DNA from 3 places in the Yersinia massiliensis genome. Region 3 is predicted to be linked to each of the others. Evidence: predicted binding sites of a transcription regulator. Region 3 holds the regulator's gene; each other region holds the start of a gene.

Region 1 (7,970 bases), 1.4 Mb from region 3:
CATCAAAGCAGGGACGTATCTGAAGCACCTAGATGCGGATTGTCTGCGTTATTATTATGCCGCGAAGCTCTCTTCACGCATTGATGATATCGATTTAAATCTGGAAGATTTCGTCCAGCGTGTTAACGCCGATATCGTGAATAAAGTGGTGAATTTAGCCTCACGTAATGCGGGCTTTATCAATAAGCGGTTTGGGGGCAAGTTAGCCGATCAACTGGCCGATCCTGCGCTGTATAAAACCTTTACCGATGCAGCCAGCAGCATTGCGGATGCCTATAACAGCCGTGAATCAAGCAAAGCGATCCGTGAGATCATGGCGCTGGCTGACGTTGCCAACCGCTACATTGATGAGCAAGCACCGTGGGTCGTGGCGAAAGAAGAAGGTCGTGATGCCGAGTTACAAGCGATCTGCTCGATGGGCATCAACTTGTTCCGCGTGTTAATGACTTACTTGAAGCCGGTATTGCCAGCCCTGAATGAACGTACTGAGGCATTCCTCAATACCGAGTTGACATGGGATGGCATTGAGCAGCCACTGCTCGGCCATCAAGTGAATGCCTTTAAGGCGCTGTTTAACCGCATCGATTTAGACAAAGTGAACGATATGGTCGCCTCTTCTAAAGAAGATATGGTTGCTACCACCGTCGTGGCAACAGGGCCTTTAGCTGATGATCCAATTCAGGACGTGATCAGTTTTGATGATTTTGCAAAAGTGGATATGCGTATCGCGCTGATTCAGCAAGCAGAATTCATCGAAGGCTCAGATAAGCTACTGAAACTGACACTGGATATTGGTGGCGAAACGCGCCAAGTCTTCTCCGGCATTCGTTCAGCGTATCCGGATCCGAAAGTGTTGGAAGGCCGTTTGACCATGATGGTTGCCAACCTTGCGCCGCGTAAAATGCGCTTTGGCATCTCTGAAGGCATGGTGATGGCTGCTGGCCCTGGCGGTAAGGATATCTTCTTGCTCAGCCCAGATAGTGGTGCTCAGCCAGGCATGCAAGTGAAGTAATAGAATAACGTGATTGTTCACAGTGCCGATGGGGGAAACCTCATCGGCATTTTTATTGCTCTGCTGCCACCTTTGTTTCGCTGTATTCCGTCGCTCGCTCAACTCCCCACATCCCTTTCAGCCCCCTGCCTTTAAGCCATCCAAACTAAAAGATATAACGCGATCGAAAAATTCATAACAAAGTTAATTCCTTATCAAAAAAGTTATGGTTATGATGCTGTACTTAGACAGATAGACGTCTAGACACAAAGATAGCTATAGCTATAACAAAAATAGCCACAACAACAGCAACACACACATTGCATAACTTATCGACACCATGACGGAGTTCCGGATGAAAAAGATTGCTTCCCCTTTACTGGCCTTGAGCCTGCTGACGGCGCTGCCGGTATTTGCTGCGGACACCGCCACGCTAGCCCCCATCCCCGATGCGATTGCTAAGCATCAAGGGCAGATCAAAATCGCCGTCATTCGTAATTTAGGTTCTGACGACAACACGACCCAATTTCTCTCTGGCGTGTTGAAAGAGGGCAAGAAGCTTGGGTTCAAAATTGATACCTTCTTGAGTAACGGTGATGATGCACGTTTTCAGGATTTTGTTAATCAGGCCATCAGCCAAAAATACGACGGCATTATCCTGTCTCAGGGCCGTGACCCTTACTCAACAGAGTTGGTCAAACGCATTGCAGCCAGCGGCATTGCCGTCTCAGTGTTTGACACTGCAATTCAAGGCGAGATCCCGGGCTTAACCGTGACTCAGCAAGATGATGCTTCTCTCACCAATGAATCATTCGGGCAATTGATCAAAGACTTTGACGGCAAAGCCAATATCATCAAGCTATGGGTGGCTGGTTTCCCACCAATGGAACGTCGCCAAGCCGCCTATCAAGCGCTGCTCAAACAGAACCCTGGCATAAACGAGCTAGAATCCATCGGTGCCGTCTCATCGGATGTTCAGGGTGATACCGCCAATAAAGTCGGCGCAGTCTTGGCGAAATACCCGAAAGGCAAAATTGATGCGATTTGGGGCACTTGGGATGCCTTCTCACAAGGCGCGTATAAAGCCTTACAGGAGAATGGTCGTACCGAAATTAAGCTCTACAGCATCGATATCTCGAATCAGGATCTGCAACTGATGCGTGAAGCGAATAGCCCATGGAAAGTGAGTGTCGCCGTTGACCCTAAACTGATCGGTGCCGTGAACTTGCGTTTGGTGGCCAAGAAAATTGCTGGGGAAGAAACACCTGCCAGCTATGAGTTCCGCGCAGCATCTATTCCACAGGCATTGCTCGCCAGCCAACCCGGCCCCGTTAACGTGGCAGGTTTGAGTAAAATCATTCCAGGTTGGGGTCAGTCAGACGATTTTAATTCGCCTTGGTTTGCCACCCTCGCGGCCAAAAACGCGCAGTAATGACCGATGGCTACCGCCATCAGTTGCGGTAGCCAATCATCGTCATCAAGCATGCAATGAATGACAAGGGCCAAGACGGCCGATGGATTTGGAGTGAAATAGATGGCAACGCAAGGCGTTTTGCCGACACCGGAATACAGCCGCAATATGCGGCTGATTGGTCATAGCGACCAAGGAGGCAAACCAGACGGTGTGCAGGTGATGGTGCACCGTGGTTACGCCTATGTCGGCCATATGGTGTCACAAGGGGTATCCATTATTGATGTTAGGGACGCAAAAAACCCACGTCCTGCTGGTTTTATCGCCGCACCTGCCAATACCTGGAATGTGCATTTGCAGGCCCATGATGATCTGCTTTTGGTGATTAATGCCCGCGACTTATTCGCCGATGCCAGTTTTGCCGAAGAAAAAGTGTATTACACCCGTTCGGTGGCACAGACCGTCAGCACGCGTCAGGACGGGCGCAGTTGGAGTGCTGGTTTACGTATTTTTGATATTTCGACGCCAGATAAACCGCGTGAAATCAGTTTTCTGCCCCTAGAGGGTATCGGCATTCACCGCATTTGGTACGTCGGTGGGCGTTGGGCCTATGTTTCCGCGCTGCTTGATGGCTACAGTGACTATATCTTCCTGACGATCGATCTGGCTGATCCGCAAAATCCGCAGGTGGCTGGCCGCTATGCGCTGCCCGGTATGCATACCGCCGCGGGTGAACAAGCCCACTGGCCAGAGGGGAAACGCTACGCACTGCATCATGCCATTATCAGTGGTGACACCGCCTATGGCAGTTGGCGTGATGGCGGTTTAACCCTCTTGGATGTCAGCGACCGATATGCCCCCCAACTAATTAGTCATCGTAATTGGAGCCCACCTTTTGGTGGCGGTACCCATACCGCACTGCCGCTACCGGACCGAGATTTACTTGTGGTACTGGATGAAGCGGTACTCGATAATCAGGAAGATGGCGAGAAGCATATTTGGCTATTCGACATCCGCGAGCCAAGTAATCCGATCAGCATTTCAACCTTCCCTGTCCCCAATGAACGGGATTACGTGAAGAAAGGCGCGCATTTTGGTCCCCATAACCTGCATGAAAACCGTCCGGGCAGTTTCATCAGCTCAACACTGATTTTTGCGACCTATCAAAATGCCGGTGTCCGCGCCTATGACATCAGCAACCCCTACCAACCAAAGGAAACCGGTGCGTTGGTCCCTGCGGCACCCGCAAAAATGATGGATAAACGGCCCGGTCGACCGCAAGTCATTCAGTCGTGTGATGTCTTTGTGGATGCTCAGGGGATTATCTACAGCACTGATTACAATGGCGGGCTTTCCATTATTGAGTACTTAGGTTAATTATTGAGTGCCTAGATGACTCGTTATTTAATCACCTTATGTTGCAGGTTGACTCAGGCCAACCTGCTGTTTACAAAAAAATTCTCACTGCCTCTTCTCTTCTTGCCACAATGGTCTAATGTAAGTGACTGAGCTGCTGTCGGCTGACTGTGTGCGTGTCATTTTTTATTAAAATACCCCGCCAAAATAGTCTAATCATCCAATATTAAAAATAAGAAAATGTCATGAAAGGATTTCCATCGCGTGTTACCAATCTACTGATTGCTTCGCTGGTGTTAACCATTGGCAGAGCCGTGACATTGCCCTTTATTACGATTTATCTCGCGGAGCATTTTCAGCTAGCTCCAGACAAGGTGGGGCTTGTGCTTGGGGCCAGTTTAACCTTGGGTATTGTCACCAGCCTGTATGGCGGCTATCTGGTAGATAAATTCAACAAAAAACAGCTAATCTTAGTGGCCATCACTCTGTTTGCCGCCACCTTCTTCACGCTACCTTGGATTGAGCGCCCTGCTTGGATCATCTTGATTCTCGCCCTGCTCCATTCGGCTTACTCCGTCTATGGTATCGCCATTAAAGCCTGTTTTGCCGACTGGCTGCCGGTTAACGAACGCATCAAAGCCTTTTCAGCCAACTACACGCTAGTAAACGTGGGTTGGGCGGTCGGCCCAGCGCTAGGGGTATTGGTGGTCAATTTCGGGCCACAAGTGCCTTTTCTCATTTCAGGCGCACTGGCATTGCTAGTTGCTCTCGTCCTAAAATTCAGAATCAGCCACACCGATATGTCAGTCACAAAACCCATGCTGACCGAACCGGCACCTGATTTTCGCCAAACATTCCGTATCTTGCGGCATGATAAGCGGCTGATTTACTTCACTGTTGGCGGCATGTTTAGCGCAATTGTCTTTGGTCAGTTCTCCGGCTATTTATCGCAATATTTGATTACCGTTTCTGATGCTCAATTCGCTTATAAAGTGATTGGCGCGGTGATGACCGTGAACGCCGTCATTGTGATTACCTTGCAATACCTATTGAGCCGTAACATGAATCAGCAAAATTTAATGCGTTGGTTGATGCTCGGCACCCTGTTCTTTATCATCGGTTTGATTGGTTTTATGGCTGCCCAAGATTCAATCCCTTTGTGGATGCTGGCCATGGCGATTTTCTCATTAGGTGAGATTATTGTTATTCCAGTCGAATATCTGTTTATCGATTTTATTGCCCCCGCGAATCTCAAAGGCAGTTACTATGGGGCACAGAACCTCGGTCAGCTTGGTGGGGCCATCAATCCGGTACTTTGTGGTTTCTTGCTAGCCTATGCCGCACCACAGATGATGTTCTATATGCTGATTGTGGCCGCTATTTTAGGGTTGGCCTTTTTCTATCGCGGCTATCAATTGGCTAAAACGTCTGTTGGTTAAAACGTCTATTGGTTAAAACATAAGCCTCTCAAGCGCATCAGGCATCCGAGCCTATCTCATCGCTGCCAAGATGCTGGATGTACAATATGATGAGCATATTATTCATAATGTGATTGCTAGCACATAATCACAGTTAATTGTATGATGAATGTATTCCGTTACTCAGGATCCTTTCTATGCGCAATGTGACTTCACTTTGCTTACAGTATCTGCGAGCTTTCGCCATTATTTACCTGTGTCTGTGGATCGGTAAATTCGTGGCCTTACTGCTACCCATCACGATCCCCGGCAGCATCATTGGCATGCTGATTTTGTTTACCCTGCTCTCATCACAAATCTTGCCTTCGACCTGGGTAAAACCCGGTTGCCGTATTCTGATCCGCTATATGGCACTGCTATTTGTGCCTATTGGGGTTGGCGTGATGCAATATTACGATCAACTCACAAAACAATTCGGGCCGATCGTGGTGTCCTGTTTTGTCAGCACCTTAATTGTGATGCTGGTAGTGGCTTATAGCTCACATTTCGTCCACCGTGAACGCAAAGTGATCGGTTCTCCTACCAATGAGGAGGACGATAAATGATCGACAATTTATGGTGGTCGCTGCCACTCACTCTGATCGTGTTCTTTGCCGCTCGCTATCTGGCGCGTTGGCTTAAAATGCCGCTGTTAAATCCATTATTGATATCAATGGTTGTCATCATTCCATTGTTGTTAGTGACGCATATGCCCTACGCCAATTATTTTGCGGGTAGCAAAATCCTAAATGACCTATTGCAACCGGCGGTCGTCGCTTTGGCTTTCCCGCTGTATGAGCAATTACATCAAATTCGCGCACGATGGAAATCCATCATCACCATCTGCTTTGTCGGCAGCATCACCGCCATGGTCAGCGGGACAGCCGTTGCCTTGTGGATGGGTGCCACGCCTGAAATTGCCGCTTCCGTATTACCTAAATCGGTCACCACACCGATCGCGATGGCCGTGGCTGAATCCCTCCACGGCTTGCCCGCCATTAGTGCGGTATGCGTGATTTTTGTCGGTATTTTGGGGGCGGTGTTTGGTCATACCCTGCTGAATGCACTCAAAATCAGTACCAAAGCTTCACGAGGCTTGGCAATGGGCACCGCTTCTCATGCACTCGGCACGGCTCGCTGTGCTGAATTGGATTACCAAGAAGGCGCGTTCAGCTCATTGGCACTGGTTATCTGCGGGATCATCACGTCATTGATCGCCCCATTCTTATTCCCTGTGCTGCTACATTTATTCGGCTGATGGTATTGATTCGGTTGATCGAATGCCATCAGCACCGGATAACCCCTCTGCTGCGGCCATAAATTTGAGATACATCTCTCATTAGTCATTTAACTTGCACAAATTTCATATATAACGTGACGCGAATCACTCTAATCGTATTCTAAGCTGCCTAAAATAGCGTCCCGTTACCATTGGAGAAAACCCATGCAAGCACGTTTTCATGCCCCTTGGGCTGAGTTGCCCACGGCACTGCAATCCGCACTTGAACCTATTCTGAGCGCAAACGATTTCCCTGCCATGCTGACTGCCGAACAAGTGAAAACGGTTAAGGACATCAGCGGGTTAGATGACGACGCATTGGCATTTGCGTTATTACCCCTCGCGGCAGCTTGCGCATTAACACCAATCTCACACTTTATGGTCGGTGCCATTGCGCGCGGGAAAAGCGGTAATCTGTATTTCGGCGCCAATATGGAGTTCACCAGCGCGCCTTTGCAGCAAACCATTCATGCCGAGCAATGTGCGGTCACCCATGCATGGCTACGCGGTGAAGCCAGCCTAGTTTCCATTACGGTGAATTACACCCCTTGCGGTCACTGCCGCCAGTTTATGAATGAGCTCAACAGTGGCACTGACTTGCATATTCATTTGCCAGGTCGCCCCGTGTCGACGTTAGGCCAATATCTGCCCGATGCCTTCGGCCCCAAAGATCTGGCGATCACTACCCTGTTAATGGATGCGGTGGATCATGGTTACTCGTTGGCAGAAACGGATCCACTGACGCAAGCGGCACTTGATGGCGCAAACCACAGCCATGCACCATACAGCCTGGCACACAGCGGTGTGGCGGTGGAATTGGCAGACGGTTCGATTTACATTGGTCGTTATGCAGAAAATGCCGCGTTTAACCCCAGTTTACCGCCGCTGCAAGGAGCATTAATTCTGGCGAATCTTTCCGGCAAAGATTGCTGGACCATCCGCCGCGCGGTACTGGTTGAAGGTAATGAAGCGATTTTAAGTCAGTGGGATGCCACGAATGCAACACTGGCGGCATTAAGCTGTACGGATGTTGATCGCGTCACTTTTTTAAGCCAATAAAAGCCAATTTTCTGGGGTTATATCGTTAACCCCAGATTCATCAAACATTATATTCCCAGACCCATCAAACATTACATTCCCAGCTTAACTCTCTAAATCTGCTAGATAACTCGCATTTCTATCGGTGACAGATATATTTAACTAACAAAAGCTGTACATATTTCTCTTATCTTTTAGGATCGGGGCAACTACCTGATAACGTCTAAGAGTAAAACTCATGGAACTTGAATACGAAAGTAAGCGTCCCCTGTACATCCCCTACGCCGGCCCTATCTTGTTAGAATTTCCTCTCCTGAACAAAGGCAGCGCCTTTACCGATGAAGAGCGCAACCAGTTCAACTTGCATGGATTATTGCCAGAAACGGTTGAAACCATTGAAGAACAAGCTGAGCGTGCTTACCGCCAGTATCAGGATTT
Region 2 (7,970 bases), 2.5 Mb from region 3:
TGGTTTAGCGGGCGCAGCGTTAGTCCCTGCATTAGTTGCGTTGATTGCTGAAAACTACCGTGGTACACAACAGGCTACCGCACTCGGGGCTTTGGGTTCTGCTCGCGCAGGCGCAGGCGTGGCGGCGTTTCTTATTGGCGGGATTCTTGGTACACATATCGGTTGGCGTCCTGCGTTTGGTATTTTGATTGTGTTGTCGGCAATCATTTTTGTACTGAGCTTCCGTCTAAAAGCCGATAAAGGCCGCCCAGAAGTGGGCATTGATATTATCGGTGTGATTCTGGCGGCGGCGGCGATTATTTTGCTGTCATTTGGTTTTAACAACCTAAACCGTTGGGGCTTTGGTCTAGTCCGTGACGGTGCGCCTTTTGATCTCATGGGTTTTTCACCTGCACCCTTTATGATTGTACTGGGTATCGTACTAGGGCAGGCGTTTGTGGTTTGGACGCGTCGCCGCCAAGAACAAGGTAAGACACCATTACTGGCACTGGAAGTTATCACGTCATCCACGGAAAAGGCCGCGGTATTTGCCATGTTCTCGGTCGTGGCATTAGAAGCAATGCTCAATTTCTCTGTTCCGTTGTATATCCAGATAGTGCAGGGCAGTACGCCAATGGCCACCGCAATCGCGATGATGCCGTTTAACTTGTCTGTGTTCTTCTCAGCCATGCTGATTGTCCGTTTCTACAAAAAACTCACGCCGCGTAAAATCGGCCGTTATGGCTTTATCACTTGTACTATTGCTTTACTGTGGTTGGCATTTGTCGTGCGCAACAACTGGAGTGAGTTCGCAGTACTGATCGGTCTGGTCATCTTCGGTCTTGCTCAAGGTGCATTGGTGACTTTGCTATTCAACGTGTTGGTCAGTGCATCACCGAAGGAACTGGCTGGCGATGTTGGGTCATTGCGTGGCACGACGAATAACTTAGCCAATGCCATCGGTACTGCGGTCGCCGGTGCTTTGTTGGTGGGCTTGTTAAGCGCTAATGTGATGCGTGGCGTGGCTGAAACACCGATTCTAACGGCTGAGCTTCAGGCTCAGGTCAATATGGATAGCATTAACTTCGTCAGCAATGATCGCCTGCAAGGTGTGTTAGCGCAAACGAACGCTACCCCTGAGCAGGTTGTCGAAGCGGTACGCGTGAATGAAGAAGCACGTTTACGCGCACTGAAGTTCGGTTTGTTGATTATGGCGCTGTTATCTCTCGTGGCAATCTTCCCTGCGGGTCGCTTACCTGACTATCTACCAGGTGAATTACCTGCCGATAATCTGGATCCGAAAGCCAATAAATAAACGACGATATTGGTAGGAAAGCGGGATAAAAAAGACTGACAGTGCGTAATGAAGATTGCCACTGTCAGTTTTCTTTTGGAGCAAAAGATCATCTTATTTGTGAAAGCGGGGCTTGGGTAAGGCAATATAGGTAATCGATGAGAATTGTAAGTGATGCATAAACTCTCTTAAAATCAGCAATCTGGCAGCAAACACGTTGTCGGCTGGTATGCCTTCTGAAGCCGCAGGCCTGCCCATCATAACTGCTGCTAATCTATCAAACATCCGCTCAACGGATTCCAATGACATGATGGTTTGAGCCTGTAGCGGCAAACCCGCGAGCTGGGCAATATCCGCAAGATTGCTGTCTGTTGTCAACAACTGCGAGGTACGATTCACCGCAGGGCTAATACGAATCACCTCGTCTTCGACCACCATAATGGCTGTTTCCATCTCATCTGGTGTCGGCGGATTGTGCTTGAAATAAGTCCGCGCAATATGGCTGGCACCCACGGTAAGTGGCTGCGTCACGACAGCATTATCTACGCCAGATGTCACGACACTGGTCGATTCATCACCAATCTGCAACAACGTCATCGCGGTGCTAACGCTGAGAGATGCACGAAGAGAGTCATAATCTGATTGCGTGTTATCCATCATTGAGTCCCTAAATCAGTCAGTTACTCGGTTAATCCATGTGGGACGACTAGATTACCTCGAAACACTTGTGGATTCATATGTTTGCCCGCACGGGAATCAATCAAATCGACCACTCTCCTAGCCAATGTCTCTAGCGAATACTCGATAGCGGGCACCGCCGGAACACCCGGTAATTGTACGGAACCGTCCAGACTGAAAACCATCACTTTATCGGGAACGGTACGTTTAAACAGATGTAATAGGGCAATCGCTTTCTGGGCTTCAATCTCGTCCATGACCAACAGGGCATTAAACTGCGCGCCATTGTTCAATAGCGTCTGTAATGCTTCGGAGGAGGCATTAACACTGCCCATCACCAAATTACGGTTATAGGGAATCAGGTAGTTTTCCAGCGCCCGCTGATAACCTAATAGCGTCTGTTCTGCCACCGTACCTGAGGCATGATTTAATAGCGCAATATGCCGACGCCCCTGACTGACCAAATAGTGGCAAGCTGTTTCTGCTGCAAAAGAGTGATCGAATAAAATACTGTTAGGCGTCGAAGATTCGAGGCAATCAATCATGATGGTTTTTTCATCGGGGGCGGGTAGTGGAAAGCGTGCTCCGATGATAATAATGGCATCACACAGGCCATTGGCCAACTCTGTCACCGCATTGGCGACCCCAACACTGTTATCGGCAAAGCGAAGTAATAAGTGTTTTTGATGCTGGCTAAACTGCTTTTCTAAAGCAAAAAGATAACTGGTCGTTTGCTGAATGTGTTCAGTCGCGCAAATCACACCAACACAGCCGGTTGACTGCGCCGTCAGAAATTGGGCAATCACATTCGGCTTATAGTTTAGAACTTCGACTGCCTTCATAACAGCCAAACGGCTCTCTTCCTTGACACCGCGCGACCCGCTCAACACGCGCGACACAGTGGCTTTAGATACGTTGGCTAACCGCGATACATCATTAATAGTCGACATAACTTCACTCCACTTTTTCTGATCAATGGCCAGAGGGCCTGGTCAGTTCCCTTTATCCTTGGTTCCCATTCTACTTCGTCCATTCTATACCCTGATTGCCATTACGGAAACCGTTGTTACCAGAGAGTATCCAGTAAAGCACCGATTTCTGCTTAGCTTTTTGTGACGTCTTTCACAACTGCATATCTTTCAGTAAGTAAATATATGAGCGCGCTCTCATATCTATTCCGTTTGGATGGAAACCGGTTTCCATTTTGTTTCCAATGGTGCTCAATATGACAAGGTTACAGTGAGGAAATAGGTGATGAAAAAAATAATGTTGTGCTGCTCCGCAGGGATGTCCACGAGTATGCTAGTCAAAAAAATGTTGGCAGAGGCTGCAACACGTGGGTTAGAGGTTCAGATTGATGCTTTTGGTGCTAGCGAATTCAATGAGCAATTCAGCCGCTATCAGGTTGTGCTGTTGGGGCCGCAGGTGAAGTACATGCAACGAGATTTGGCTGCGATAGCTGAACCTTTCGGTATTCCAGTGATGACTATCGACATGATGGATTACGGCATGCAACGCGGTGATAAGGTGCTCGATTTCGCCTTATCTCTTATTAATGCAGTGAAATAAAAGGTATCTGCAATGAGTTCTCTTTACCAAACAATGGTTGGGATGATAGAGCAAACCATCACGCCGCTGGCTGGGCGGTTAGGACAACAAAAATATATTATCGCGATCCGCGACGGCTTTACCTCAGCATTACCCTTTATGATCATCGGCTCATTTATGTTGGTCTTTATCTTCCCACCATTTTCCGCTGATACCACATGGGGTTTTGCCCGCGCATGGCTGAATTTCTCCAGCACTTATCGTAATGAATTGATGTTGCCTTTCAATCTCAGCATGGGCGTCATGACCTTCTTCATCTCCGTGGGAATTGGTGCCAGCTTGGGGCGGCAATATAAATTGGACCCCATCATGACGGGTCTATTGGCATTGATGTCATTCCTGCTAGTGGCAGCACCTTATTCTGACGGTCATATCTCTACTCAATATTTCTCCGGCCAAGGGATTTTTACTGCCATTATCACGGCGGTTTACTCCACTGAACTCTATGCCTTTTTAAAACGCCGCAATATCACCATTCGTCTACCGAAAGAAGTCCCGACAGGGGTGGCTCGTTCCTTTGAGATTCTCATTCCGGTGGTGGCGGTCGTTGGTACGTTGCATCCACTGAATTTATTCATCGAATCATCTACCGGAATGATAATTCCAGAAGCGATTATGCATTTGCTGGCACCTTTGGTTTCAGCGTCAGATTCGCTGCCAGCCATATTATTGTCGGTATTACTTTGCCAAATTTTGTGGTTCGCCGGCATTCATGGTGCATTGATTGTTACGGGTATTATGAACCCATTCTGGATGACCAATCTGGCACTGAATCAGGCTGCGTTAGCCGCAGGTGCACCTCTGCCACATATCTATCTACAAGGCTTTTGGGATCACTACTTACTGATTGGCGGTGTCGGCTCTACGTTGCCACTGGCCTTCCTATTACTTCGTAGCAAAGCTATTCACTTGCGTACTATTGGCAAGATGGGGATTGTGCCGAGTTTCTTTAATATCAACGAACCGATTTTATTCGGTGCACCGATCATCATGAACCCTGTGTTCTTCCTGCCCTTCATCTTTGTGCCGATGATCAACGCCACATTGGCGTATATCGCCACCAAGTTAGGTTGGATAGCGCAAGTGGTGTCATTAACACCTTGGACAACCCCAGCACCGATTGGCGCTTCTTGGGCGGCAAACTGGGCCTTCAGTCCTGTCGTTATGTGTCTATTATGTATGGTGTTCTCTGCGGTGATGTATTACCCCTTCCTCAAAGCTTATGAGCGCAGCCTGCTGAAAGCGGATGAAGAAAAAGAGCAACAACTGAGCTTTGCTGAATCAGCCGAAACTCGCTAAATTTTGATAAGACCTATTTTTATGGAGAGTACGATGAAGTATCAATTTCCACGTGATTTTTGGTGGGGCAGCGCTAGCTCCGCGCCGCAAACCGAAGGTGAGAGTCTGAACGGTGGCAAAAGTGCCACAATCTGGGACACTTGGTTTGATAAGCAGCCAGGGCGTTTTCATCAGCAAGTTGGGCCACAGCAGACATCAACTTTTTATCAGCATTGGCAACAAGATATCGCGTTACTGAAGCAGTTGAATCATAACAGCTTTCGCACCTCAATTTCGTGGGCGCGTTTGATACCAAATGGCCGGGGTGAAGTTAACCCAGAGGCAGTGGATTTCTATAATGGCGTGATTGACGAATTGCTGGCACAAGGGATAACCCCGTTTATCAATTTGTTCCATTTTGATATGCCGACAGTCATGCAAGAACAAGGGGGCTGGGAGAGTCGCTATGTGGTTGAGGCTTATGCCGAATACGCTGATACCTGCTTCCGCTTATTTGGGGATCGCGTACAGCACTGGTTTACGTTCAATGAGCCTATCGTGCCTGTTGAAGGTGGTTATCTGTACGATTTCCATTACCCCAATGTGGTGGATTTCAAACGGGCGGCAACGGTGGCTTACCACACTGTAATAGCCCATGCTCTTGCGGTAAAAAAATACCGCCAGCGCGAATTAGGCGGCGAGATCGGTATTATTTTAAACCTGACGCCATCTTATCCTCGTTCTGAGAATCCTGCTGACGTCAAAGCGGCTAATATCGCGGATTTAATGTTTAACCGGAGTTTCCTTGACCCTGCATTACGTGGTGAATATCCTGCAGAGCTTGTCTCTCTGCTGAAAGATTACGATCAATTACCGGATTGCCAGCCTGGTGATAGTGCATTAATTGTTGAAGGGAAGGTTGATTTACTTGGCATTAATTATTATCAGCCACGCAGAATAAAGTGCCGTGATAGTCGAGTGAATCCTGATGCGCCATTTATGCCTGAATGGCTATTTGATTATTACCAAATGCCGGGATGCAAAATGAACCCGCATCGCGGTTGGGAAATTTATGAGCCCGGTATTTATGACATCCTGACTAACCTTCGAGAGAATTACGATAATCCGCGCTGCTTTATTTCAGAAAATGGCATGGGCGTTGAAAATGAACAGCGATTTAGCCAGAACGGGCAGATTAATGATGATTACCGCATTGAGTTTGTCTCTGAACATTTAAAATGGGTACATAAAGCATTAGCCGAAGGCAGCCATTGCTTGGGTTACCATATGTGGACGTTTATTGATAACTGGTCATGGTGCAATGCCTATAAAAACCGTTATGGTTTCGTCCAGCTAGATTTGAAAACTCAGCAACGGATTGTGAAAAAGAGTGGTGAATGGTTTGCTGCAACGGCTAGCAATCAAGGTTTTGATGAGGTAGCGAAAAATGATTGATCTTGAAGAAGCTGTCATGGAGATCATCGTCAATGCAGGCCAGGCGAGGAGCCTGTGCTTTGAAGCCTTGCGTGCCGCCAGGGAGGGGGATTTCACGCAGGCGCATGCACTCTTAGCCGAATCTGATGGGTTTACTAAAGCGGCTCATCGCATGCAAACCAAACTGATTGAACAAGATGCGGGGGAAGCTAAAACCCCGATGACGCTAATTATGGTCCATGCTCAGGACCATTTAATGACATCGTTATTAGCCCGTGAATTAACCAATGAATTAGTCCTATTGTATCAGCGGGGATAATTAACCCCGCATAAAGAATGAATCATTAAAATTAAAATATTATTATTGTCGAGGTCAAATATGAATATTTAGCCATGGCGATTTATTTGCCAATTGATACTTCTGGGTATAAAAATAAATACATTATTAACTCTTTAATGACGGGTGGTCATGTGCTGCCCTGATTTTAAAGAAAAACTTTTACTTCACATTATCCTAAATAGAGATGGTCAATATGAATAAGTTTATTCTGGTTGGACTTGCCAGTCTTTTGTCATTGCCTGCGTTTGCTGAAGTTACCTGGGAAACACCACAAGGGAATCTTAAATTATATGGTGATGTTGAAATTAATATGGACGCCGCAAGTAAGAGCGGGCAGCTCACCTCATTACGTACGAGCGCTAATAAAGATTGGAAACCCAGTAATAGAGAGCAATGGGATATTAATGGCCGAATTTTAATTGGGCTGGATGGTTATCGCCGACTAAATAATGGCAACTTTGCCGGCTTTACCGTGCAGCCGTTGGCTGATGTTGGCGGTAGTATGAATCTTGATGATGCGGCTTTCTTCTTTGGGCATGAAAAAGATTGGAAAGTTAAAGTCGGCCGCTTTGAGGCTTACGACATGTTCCCTCTCAATCAAGATACCTTTGTTCAACATTCAGGTAATACCGCGAATGACTTATATAGCGATGGCTATGGCTATATCTATATGATGAAAGAAGGCCGTGGGCGCAGTAATAATGGTGGTAACTTCTTGGTTAGCAAATACCTAGGGAACTGGTATTTTGAAGTGAACACCATCTTGAAAGATGGCACAACGTTATTTGCCAATAATACGTACCACGGTAATGCGCTGGAAAACGAAAAAAATGTGGCCTATGTTCGCCCCGTTATTTCGTGGAAACAAGACAGCTTCTCAGCCGCTATCGCGATGGAAAGTAACGTCATCAGCAATGCCTATGGTTATCGGGATGATCAAGGAATATGGCAGGATCAGTCTAAACGTAATGGCTATGGTGCCACTTTTACCTTCAACAATCAGGATAAAGATCCCGAAAATGGCATTGTCGCAAACCTGAGTTCAGCTTATATGGATGCGACTAATGAGAAGAACTTTAGTGCTGGCGCTAACATCTTATGGCGAAATTTTGAAATTGGCTATATTTACGCCCACAATGATATTGAATACTTCAACAGCGCGAATGCGGGTGTGGTCACCTCTGGAATATTAACCTCACCTGATAAATATGATATTCACACAATACACACCTCTTATAAAATCCCTAATATCATGGATATGAATAACTTTAATTTATACTTGGGTGCTTATTGGTCTAAATTGGAAGTCGCTGATAATAATAAAGTGGCTAATGGCGATAATGATGACCGTTATGGTGT
Region 3 (7,970 bases):
TCTACCGATGACCGATAGCCCGTAGTTCTTACGTTGCACAAGCGTGGCTGCCAATGTGATGAGCAGCATAATGCTCAGTGTCGTCCCTTCCGGCATACGTAGATGCAATAAGCCCGCGGCTAAAATCAGCCCGACCAAAGTGCCGAGGGCGCGGTGATGAATGCGGACTCTCGTGGCGTTATAACCGTTTTGCGTTACCAGCATCACGGTAAGTAAGATCCAGTAGGGTTTTGGCAACTGCATCAATGCCCCAATATAGCTGCCAGCGGCTAGTGTGACGCCTAATCGGGCTGCATCGCGCAATGCTGTGGAGTTAAACGACAGATAGCTGACGATCGCGGACCATAAGGGTTGCTGTTGTTGCCCTGACATCAGCTCACGATCGTACAGGGGACGTCGATTACTCAGAAGTTGGTCAATTTGGCGGATATGGTAGTAGCAAAATTGTGCCACAGGATTATCGGGGTGCTGCTGGGCGATCTCCTCTAGCTCAATGAGTGCATCGCCGGTGGTGAAATGGTTTGTCGCATGATGATGATAGAGAATGTCATCAGCAATAGTGCGCAACTGAGCCACGATAACTTGGGCGTTGCGGCTCAAGACGGCTTCAATTTGACTGTGTTCCACCAATGCTTGTACTTTCTCCGGCTGATTCAGCGCCGCAGTAACATGCTCCTGCAGATCGAGCGCCATCTGAAATAACCCCAACAGCCGTTTTTGCTCTTTCTTCGTCGCATTTTTAATAAGATTAAATTGTTGATAAAGCTGATTAATTTTATCCATTATCTTTTGCTGTCGATCGAGCAGCGGCGGGAGGGCTTTTTCTGGCTCTATATGCTGTGATAAAAAATTATATTTAGCGTCACAATAATCTGCTAGTAAATCATATAGTTGACTTAGAGGCTCGCGAATGGGCTGGTCTTTGCAGAGCCGAAACCACAACCAATTAAAGACGCCGTACCAGAGCGTTCCTACCGCGCACAACAGTGGCGCTTGCCAGATAGGCGCACGGTCCACCATGCTGAGGCTAAAGATGGCGGCAATTAACGCGGCAGGTAATAAGCGGCCATGGAGCGGGCTGATCGCGCCATTAACACCGAGCAGCAGCGCCAGCCCTAACATGATCCACGGCAAGGGAATGTGCCACAGCAGTAATTGCTGCGTCAGGAAGCTGGTCAACGTGAAGAGTGCGCCACCAATAATCAGACGGCGGAAAAAATGCTGATGGGGAGTATCCAGCGCCGCAATATTGCAGCAAGCAGGGATCAGAGCAAACATCAATCCGAGCCGCAGCTCGCCAAGGGCAAACCCGAGGGCGGCGGGAAGACAGAGCACCAATGTTTGGCGTAACGCGTAGTTCACTTCAGGATGATAAATAACCCGTTGCCATTTCATGTCGGCCCCAGAAATTTATGGTTTACAAACCTGCGTGAGAAAACCGGTACCGAGAGTTTCGGCACCGGTTTTGAGGGAATTAACGAGTGCCGTAAACGACAATCGTTTTACCGTGTGCGGAGATCAGGTTTTGATCTTCCAGCATTTTTAGTATCCGCCCCACAGTTTCGCGGGAGCAGCCAACGATTTGACCAATTTCCTGGCGGGTAATTTTAATCTGCATCCCATCGGGGTGGGTCATGGCATCAGGTTGTTTTGCCAGATTAAGCAGTGTTTGTGCAATACGCCCAGTCACATCAAGGAAAGCAAGGTTACCCACTTTCTCGGATGTAATCTGTAAGCGGTTCGCCATTTGCGAAGACAGGCGCATCAAGATATCTGGGTTGACCTGAATCAGCTGACGGAATTTTTTGTAAGAAATTTCAGCCACTTCGCAGGCAGTTTTTGCTCTAACCCAAGCACTACGCTCTTGGCCTTCTTCAAATAATCCAAGTTCACCGATGAAATCCCCTTGGTTTAGATAGGAGAGAATCATCTCTTTACCTTCTTCATCTTTGATAAGCACCGCAACGGAGCCTTTCACGATGTAGTAAAGCGTTTCGGCCTTTTCACCTTGGTGAATCAGCGTACTCTTCGATGGGTATTTGTGAATATGGCAATGAGACAGGAACCATTCGAGAGTCGGGTCTGTTTGTGGCTTGCCGAGAACCATTCGCTGTTATCCTCTGTTGTTATCGCAGCCTAACTAAACAGGGCTCAGAGTTCCCTGTACGGCGTGCTTATAAAATACACTTTCTTTATACCCACCATCTTGACGCCTGTTGGGTATAGCATATTAATTTGCTCAACTGCCGAAAGGTATAGCCAAGATACCTACTGGATAGAAACCTTACACTGAGTATCGATCACTACCCAATTTAATTCTAGAAACAATACTTTCGGTTCTGTTTGTAGCACAGGATGAGGTCAGTGTCTTGTGTTGTATCGCTTCAGCATGATGAACATCGGGTTACATTGCGACTTTATAAATGAAAGGGTAGTCTGGATCAGAAAATTTAACTGGGAGCGAGCGTTATGCAGGCACGTGTGAAGTGGGTTGAGGGGCTGACATTTTTGGGTGAATCAGCGTCAGGGCATCAGGTTTTGATGGATGGTAATGCCGGTGATAAGGCACCCAGCCCGATGGAAATGTTGCTGATGTCAGCAGGTGGTTGTAGCGCGATTGATGTGGTCTCTATTTTGCAAAAGGGGCGTAATGATGTGCGCGATTGTGAGGTCACACTCACCTCTCAGCGCCGTGAAGAAGCGCCGCGTCTGTTTACGCAAATCAATTTGCATTTTATCGTTAGCGGTAAAGGTCTCACCGACAAAATTGTTGAGCGTGCAGTGGAATTATCAGCAGAGAAGTACTGCTCTGTTTCTCTGATGCTAGGTAAAGCAGCGACCATTACCCACAGTTTTGAAATTCGTGACGTCGCTTAAGCGTGTTTTTCGTCCTTGAAGCTGCAGGAGGTTGCATCCGCTCACCCCAATCACTGACTGAGGTCAGTTCATTGGGATAAGTCCGCTTGCCGCCGCCTTGCAGTTCCAATCGCTATGATGCGTAAAACCAAGATGTCTACGTAAAGCGTTAAATGATTTTTTTGCCTTCCAGCAGTTGCTGCACCAACGGGGCCATAATCAGCTCCATTGCTAATCCCATCTTCCCGCCCGGCACCACCAATGTATTGATATTGGAAATAAACGAGCCTTGTAGCATTGCTAACAAGTAGGGGAAATCAATCTGATCCAAGCCACGGAAATGAATAACCACAAAACTTTCATCCAGCGACGGGATGGCTTTCGCGGCAAAAGGGTTTGAGGTATCGACGGTCGGCACGCGCTGGAAGTTAATATGAGTGCGTGAGAACTGCGGCGTAATGTAGTTGATGTAATCCTCCATGGAGCGTACAACGGAATCCATCACCGCTTCACGGGAATGGCCACGTTCACCGGTATCGCGCACCAGTTTTTGAATCCATTCTAGGTTGACGATGGGTACCACCCCTACCAATAAATCGACATGCTTTGCCACATCGTGATGTTCAGTCACGACACCGCCGTGTAGCCCTTCGTAGAACAGCACATCGGTAGGTTCAGGCAAGGGTTCCCAGGGTGTAAATGTGCCGGGAATCTGGTTATAAGGCACCGCTTCATCGTAGGTGTGTAAATATTTACGTGAACGGCCTGTGCCGTGTTTGCCGTATTCCGACACACTCTGCTCTAACTGACCAAAATCATTGGCTTCTGGGCCAAAATAGCTAATATGCCGGCCTTGATCCCGTGCTTTACGGATGGCGGCATCCATTTCAGGGCGGGTATAGCGATGGAAGCTGTCACCTTCGAGTTCTGCCGCGCGGATATTCAACTGCTGGAATATTTTACGAAACGCCAAACTGGTGGTGGTCGTCCCTGCGCCGCTTGAGCCAGTAACGGCTATAACCGGATGTTTAGTTGACATATTAACGGTAACTCCATGGGGTAAGCGCCTCAGTGGCCAAGCGGCATTTGCCAGTATTTTTATCGATAATGGTTATTCTTAGGGCAAATCGTCTGGCTTGTCATCTTGATTTTCATCAAAAATTCTCATCGTCAGGCTATAGGGTTATGAGTGTTCTTCTGCATCCGCGCGGAATGAACCACGGGGCATAATATTGATGGTTTCGTGTAACTCGGACCACACCAAAACCACGTCACCACTCACTAATTGGCGGCGAACATCCTCAACTTTTTGTGCCAATGAGCGTTCATGCTCGCCGTAATCCGTGCCTTCACGCAGCACAAAGGCTTCTAGCAAATTATCCAGTGTATCAGCGTCGATTTGTTGCCAAGGAATGATCATGAATGTTGTTCCAAATAAGGGGAGAGCCAGGCAGGAATGCGTTGTTCCAGCCACATTTGTGGGTGCTTCAATGAACCGCCGACAAAGCCGACATGGCCGCCATGCTCAGTTAACTGGTAATGAATATTACTCGGTAACGTATTGAGATTAGGAATAACCTCGTCGGTCATAAAGGGATCATCTTTGGCATGAATGATCAGTAGTGGAATCTTAATCTGCGGCAACAGGGGGAGGGCGCTGCAACGGCGATAATAATCTTGCGCGTCATTAAAGCCATGTATTTTCGAGGTGATGGCATCATCGAACTCCCTGACGCGCCGCAATGCTTTCAATTGTGGCAGTGCTAGCGGCAAACTATCGGGATAACGTAATAATTTACGGGTGGCATTTAGCTTGAGTTGATCAAGTAAGTAGCGCTGATAAACCCGTGAAAAACCATGTTCCATACGATTGGCGCAAGGCTCTAGCATCAAAGGTGCTGACACCACCACAGCGGCTTGCAATAAATTGTCCTGCCCTGTTTGGGCTAACTGCCCTTGCTCGGCTAAATACATCGCCAGCATATTGCCGCCTAATGAGACGCCAACTGCGGCTGTTGGCACTTGGCCATAGGTTTCCCGTAGCCAACGCAGGAAAAATCGTGCATCTTCGGTTTCACCGGAGTGATAGATGCGCGATTTACGATTCGGCTCTCCACTGCAACCTCGAAAATGCATGACGACGCCCAGCCAACCTTCCGCTTGCCATGCGTGCAGTAAGCCGTGCGCATAGGGGCTGTAAAAGTTTCCTTCCAGACCATGGAAAAGCACCACACGGGGCTTCTCGCGTGCTAACGCAGGATTTTCACTCCAAGCCAAATCGACAAAATCGCCATCGGGTAACTCGAGTCGCTGCCAAAAAGGTTGCAGCTGTACATGCCGCCTAACTAGTCTCGGCAGCAGCGTTTGTAGATGTGGATTACTGGCACCGGCCAGTGGACGAAACGATTCATGCATAAGTTGAATATAAATCATGTTGTTGTTCTTGTTTGATCAATAGCACACTGTTAGCTTCGTGGGTATATCGCGCATCATTTTGGGTGAGAGGCACCCGTCTCATGGAACTGAGTTTATTTCTTTCAATGGTAGGTTTTCTCTGGGTTGCTGCTATTACTCCTGGCCCGAATAATATGTTACTCACCTCCGCAGGGGCCAACTTTGGTTTTATACGCTCTATCTGGCTGATGTTGGGCATTATGTTAGGGATGCAGAGCATGCTGCTGCTGGTCGCTTTTGGCGTCGGCGGGCTGATTCTGGTCTATCCTTCTCTTCACTTGATATTAAAGATTTTAGGTAGCCTGTATCTGCTGTGGCTGGCATGGAAAATTGCCACTTCAGCCTACGAAAAATTAGAAACTAATGTCGCGCCGCCAAAACCGCTACGTTTGTATCAGGGTTGGTTACTGCAATTTCTTAACCCCAAAGCGTGGTTGATGGGGTTAGGTTCAGTCGCCAGTTTTAGTATGGCCGGTGCCGCGTATAACCACTCTATCGTCATGATAAGTTTAGGGATGTTTATGGTGAATCTGGTAGCCGGTATCATCTGGCTAGGATTCGGCACCCTCATTGGCCGCTTGCTGCGCAGCCGCCGTGCTTGGTTTACTTTTAACATCTCAATGGGCTTGCTGACGGCGGCCTGTGTATTGTTGATTTGGCATTAATCAATCACCGGAGCTTATTGATGTCCAATAACTATTTTCATGTTGATGCGTTTGTCGGGGCGGGGCTTTCCGGTAACCCCGCTGGCGTATATTTGCTGAAACAACCGTTGTCTGCTGAGCAAATGCAGCGTATCGCCGCCGAGATCAATCTGCCGGAAACCAGTTTTGTCTGGGATGAAGGGGACAAGTCGGCGATTCGATGGTTTACGCCTGAACGCGAGGTTGATTTATGTGGCCACGGTACCTTAGCCGCCGCACATGTCATGTTCACCATGGTGAACCCCGGTTTGCAGGATATTTGCTTTCGCAGCGCCAGTGGGGATTTGTACGTCAAACGTGATGGCGAAAACTTTGGCCGATTGGCACTGAATTTCCCCTCATTGCCCCCTGAGCAAATCGCGATTCCGGCTGAGTTGAGTCGCTTGCTTGGTGCTGAAATCCAGCAGGTGTGGCAGGCTAAATCCTTGCTGGTGGTACTGGAAAGTGAGCAGCAGGTGCGGCAGTTACAACCCGATATCGCGGCTTTGATTGCCGATACGGGCCGAGGTGTGATTGTGACGGCACCCGGTGATAACGTGGATTTTGTCTCACGCTATTTTACCCTCGACAGCACGGAAGATCCGGTCACCGGTTCGGCGCATTGCACATTGATGCCCTATTGGGTTGCTCGACTGGGCAAAGCGTCGCTGCATGCTCACCAGATATCCGCGCGGGGCGGCGAGCTTTTTTGCACGTTAGCGGGCGATCGCACTTTAATCGCGGGTGAATCCCATATTTTCCTCAAAGGGGAAATTACACTTTAGTTAACTGTTTGTTGCCAATAAGGATTCATTTATTGGTTAATTTGTTATCGCCAAAAGGAATAAAGAAGATTTTTTTATTCCTTTTGTCATATTACTCCTTCAGGTAACACTGTCATCTCAGCGCGCCGAGCGCGCTTCGGGTCGCAACAACAGCGAATGAGACAGTTAACTGAGCGGAGTCAACCCATGGCGATAACCTTTTCTTCAACGCGTCTTGCCCCCGCAATTCGTCGTTTCTTACGGCCCACGGGCGCACTCTTGGCACTGTCATTAACCGCGACCAGTGCCCATGCCGTCGATGTGACCGTGGCATACCAAACCTCCGCTGAACCGGCAAAAGTCGCTCAGGCGGATAACAGTTTCGCTAAACTGTCTGGTGCCAAGGTCGATTGGCGTAAGTTTGACAGCGGTTCCAGCGTGGTTAGGGCGCTAGCGTCCGGTGATGTACAAATCGGTAATATCGGTTCGAGTCCACTGGCGGTGGCCGCAAGCCAAAATGTCCCGATTGAAGTCTTCCTGCTGGCCTCACAGCTGGGCAGTTCTGAAGCACTGGTGGTGAAGAAAGAGATCAAAACGCCACAAGATCTTATCGGCAAACGCATTGCAGTGCCCTTTATCTCCACCACCCATTACAGCCTATTGGCCGCCCTCAAACATTGGGGCATCAAGCCAGATCAGGTCACCATCCTCAACTTACAACCTCCCGCTATCGCCGCCGCTTGGCAGCGTGGGGATATTGATGGTGCTTATGTTTGGGCGCCCGCCGTTAACGAACTCGCAAAAACCGGTACGGTGCTAACGGATTCCGCGCAAGTAGGTCAGTGGGGCGCACCAACGCTGGATGTTTGGGTAGTACGTAAAGATTTCGCTCAAGCCCATCCTGAAGTCGTGACCGCCTTTGCCCGCAGCGCATTAGCCGCACAGGGGGCTTATTTGGCGCAACCTGATCAGTGGCTGAAAAATGAACAGAATCTGAATCAGTTAGCGCGTCTCAGTGGAGTATCCGCTGATCAAGTGCCTGAACTGGTGAAGGGCAACACTTATCTGCCGGTGGCTGAACAAATCACACAACTGGGTCAGCCGGTGGATCAGGCCATCCGTGACACGGCCGAGTTCCTCAAGCAGCAAGGTAAGATCCCGCAAGTGGCCAGTGATTATCGTGCTTTTGTCACTGACCGCTTTGTGAAAGATG

The links. Region 3 encodes CRP, which controls carbon source genes, mostly activating them, when cyclic AMP is high. Its sites were predicted from a motif close to ATGTGANNNNNNTCACAT; they were not measured.
Region 1: DA391_RS07805 (CidA/LrgA family protein) is a predicted target of CRP. The motif match lies at 5,305-5,322, and genes of this name have one in related genera.
Region 2: DA391_RS12950 (PTS sugar transporter subunit IIB) is a predicted target of CRP. The motif match lies at 3,062-3,079, and genes of this name have one in related genera.

The regions. Positions count from the first base shown of each region.
Region 1 is NZ_CP028487.1:1,701,300-1,709,269, reverse strand. Features, by position in the region: gene metG (methionine--tRNA ligase) at 1-1,012, shown strand, start outside; gene DA391_RS07820 (sugar ABC transporter substrate-binding protein) at 1,347-2,423, shown strand; gene DA391_RS07815 (LVIVD repeat-containing protein) at 2,526-3,779, shown strand; gene DA391_RS07810 (MFS transporter) at 4,004-5,197, shown strand; gene DA391_RS07805 (CidA/LrgA family protein) at 5,374-5,781, shown strand; gene DA391_RS07800 (CidB/LrgB family autolysis modulator) at 5,778-6,473, shown strand; gene cdd (cytidine deaminase) at 6,660-7,553, shown strand; gene DA391_RS07790 (NAD-dependent malic enzyme) at 7,771-7,970, shown strand, end outside.
Region 2 is NZ_CP028487.1:2,784,341-2,792,310, reverse strand. Features, by position in the region: gene DA391_RS12965 (MFS transporter) at 1-1,294, shown strand, start outside; gene DA391_RS12960 (hypothetical protein) at 1,388-1,930, opposite strand; gene DA391_RS12955 (LacI family DNA-binding transcriptional regulator) at 1,954-2,901, opposite strand; gene DA391_RS12950 (PTS sugar transporter subunit IIB) at 3,206-3,520, shown strand; gene DA391_RS12945 (PTS sugar transporter subunit IIC) at 3,533-4,858, shown strand; gene DA391_RS12940 (glycoside hydrolase family 1 protein) at 4,892-6,292, shown strand; gene DA391_RS12935 (PTS lactose/cellobiose transporter subunit IIA) at 6,285-6,590, shown strand; gene DA391_RS12930 (carbohydrate porin) at 6,796-7,970, shown strand, end outside.
Region 3 is NZ_CP028487.1:261,117-269,086, forward strand. Features, by position in the region: gene DA391_RS01070 (YccS/YhfK family putative transporter) at 1-1,395, opposite strand, end outside; gene crp (cAMP-activated global transcriptional regulator CRP) at 1,475-2,107, opposite strand; gene DA391_RS01080 (OsmC family protein) at 2,470-2,877, shown strand; gene DA391_RS01085 (phosphoribulokinase) at 3,026-3,895, opposite strand; gene DA391_RS01090 (YheU family protein) at 4,040-4,276, opposite strand; gene DA391_RS01095 (hydrolase) at 4,273-5,271, opposite strand; gene DA391_RS01100 (LysE family translocator) at 5,373-5,975, shown strand; gene DA391_RS01105 (PhzF family phenazine biosynthesis protein) at 5,996-6,778, shown strand; gene tauA (taurine ABC transporter substrate-binding protein) at 6,965-7,970, shown strand, end outside.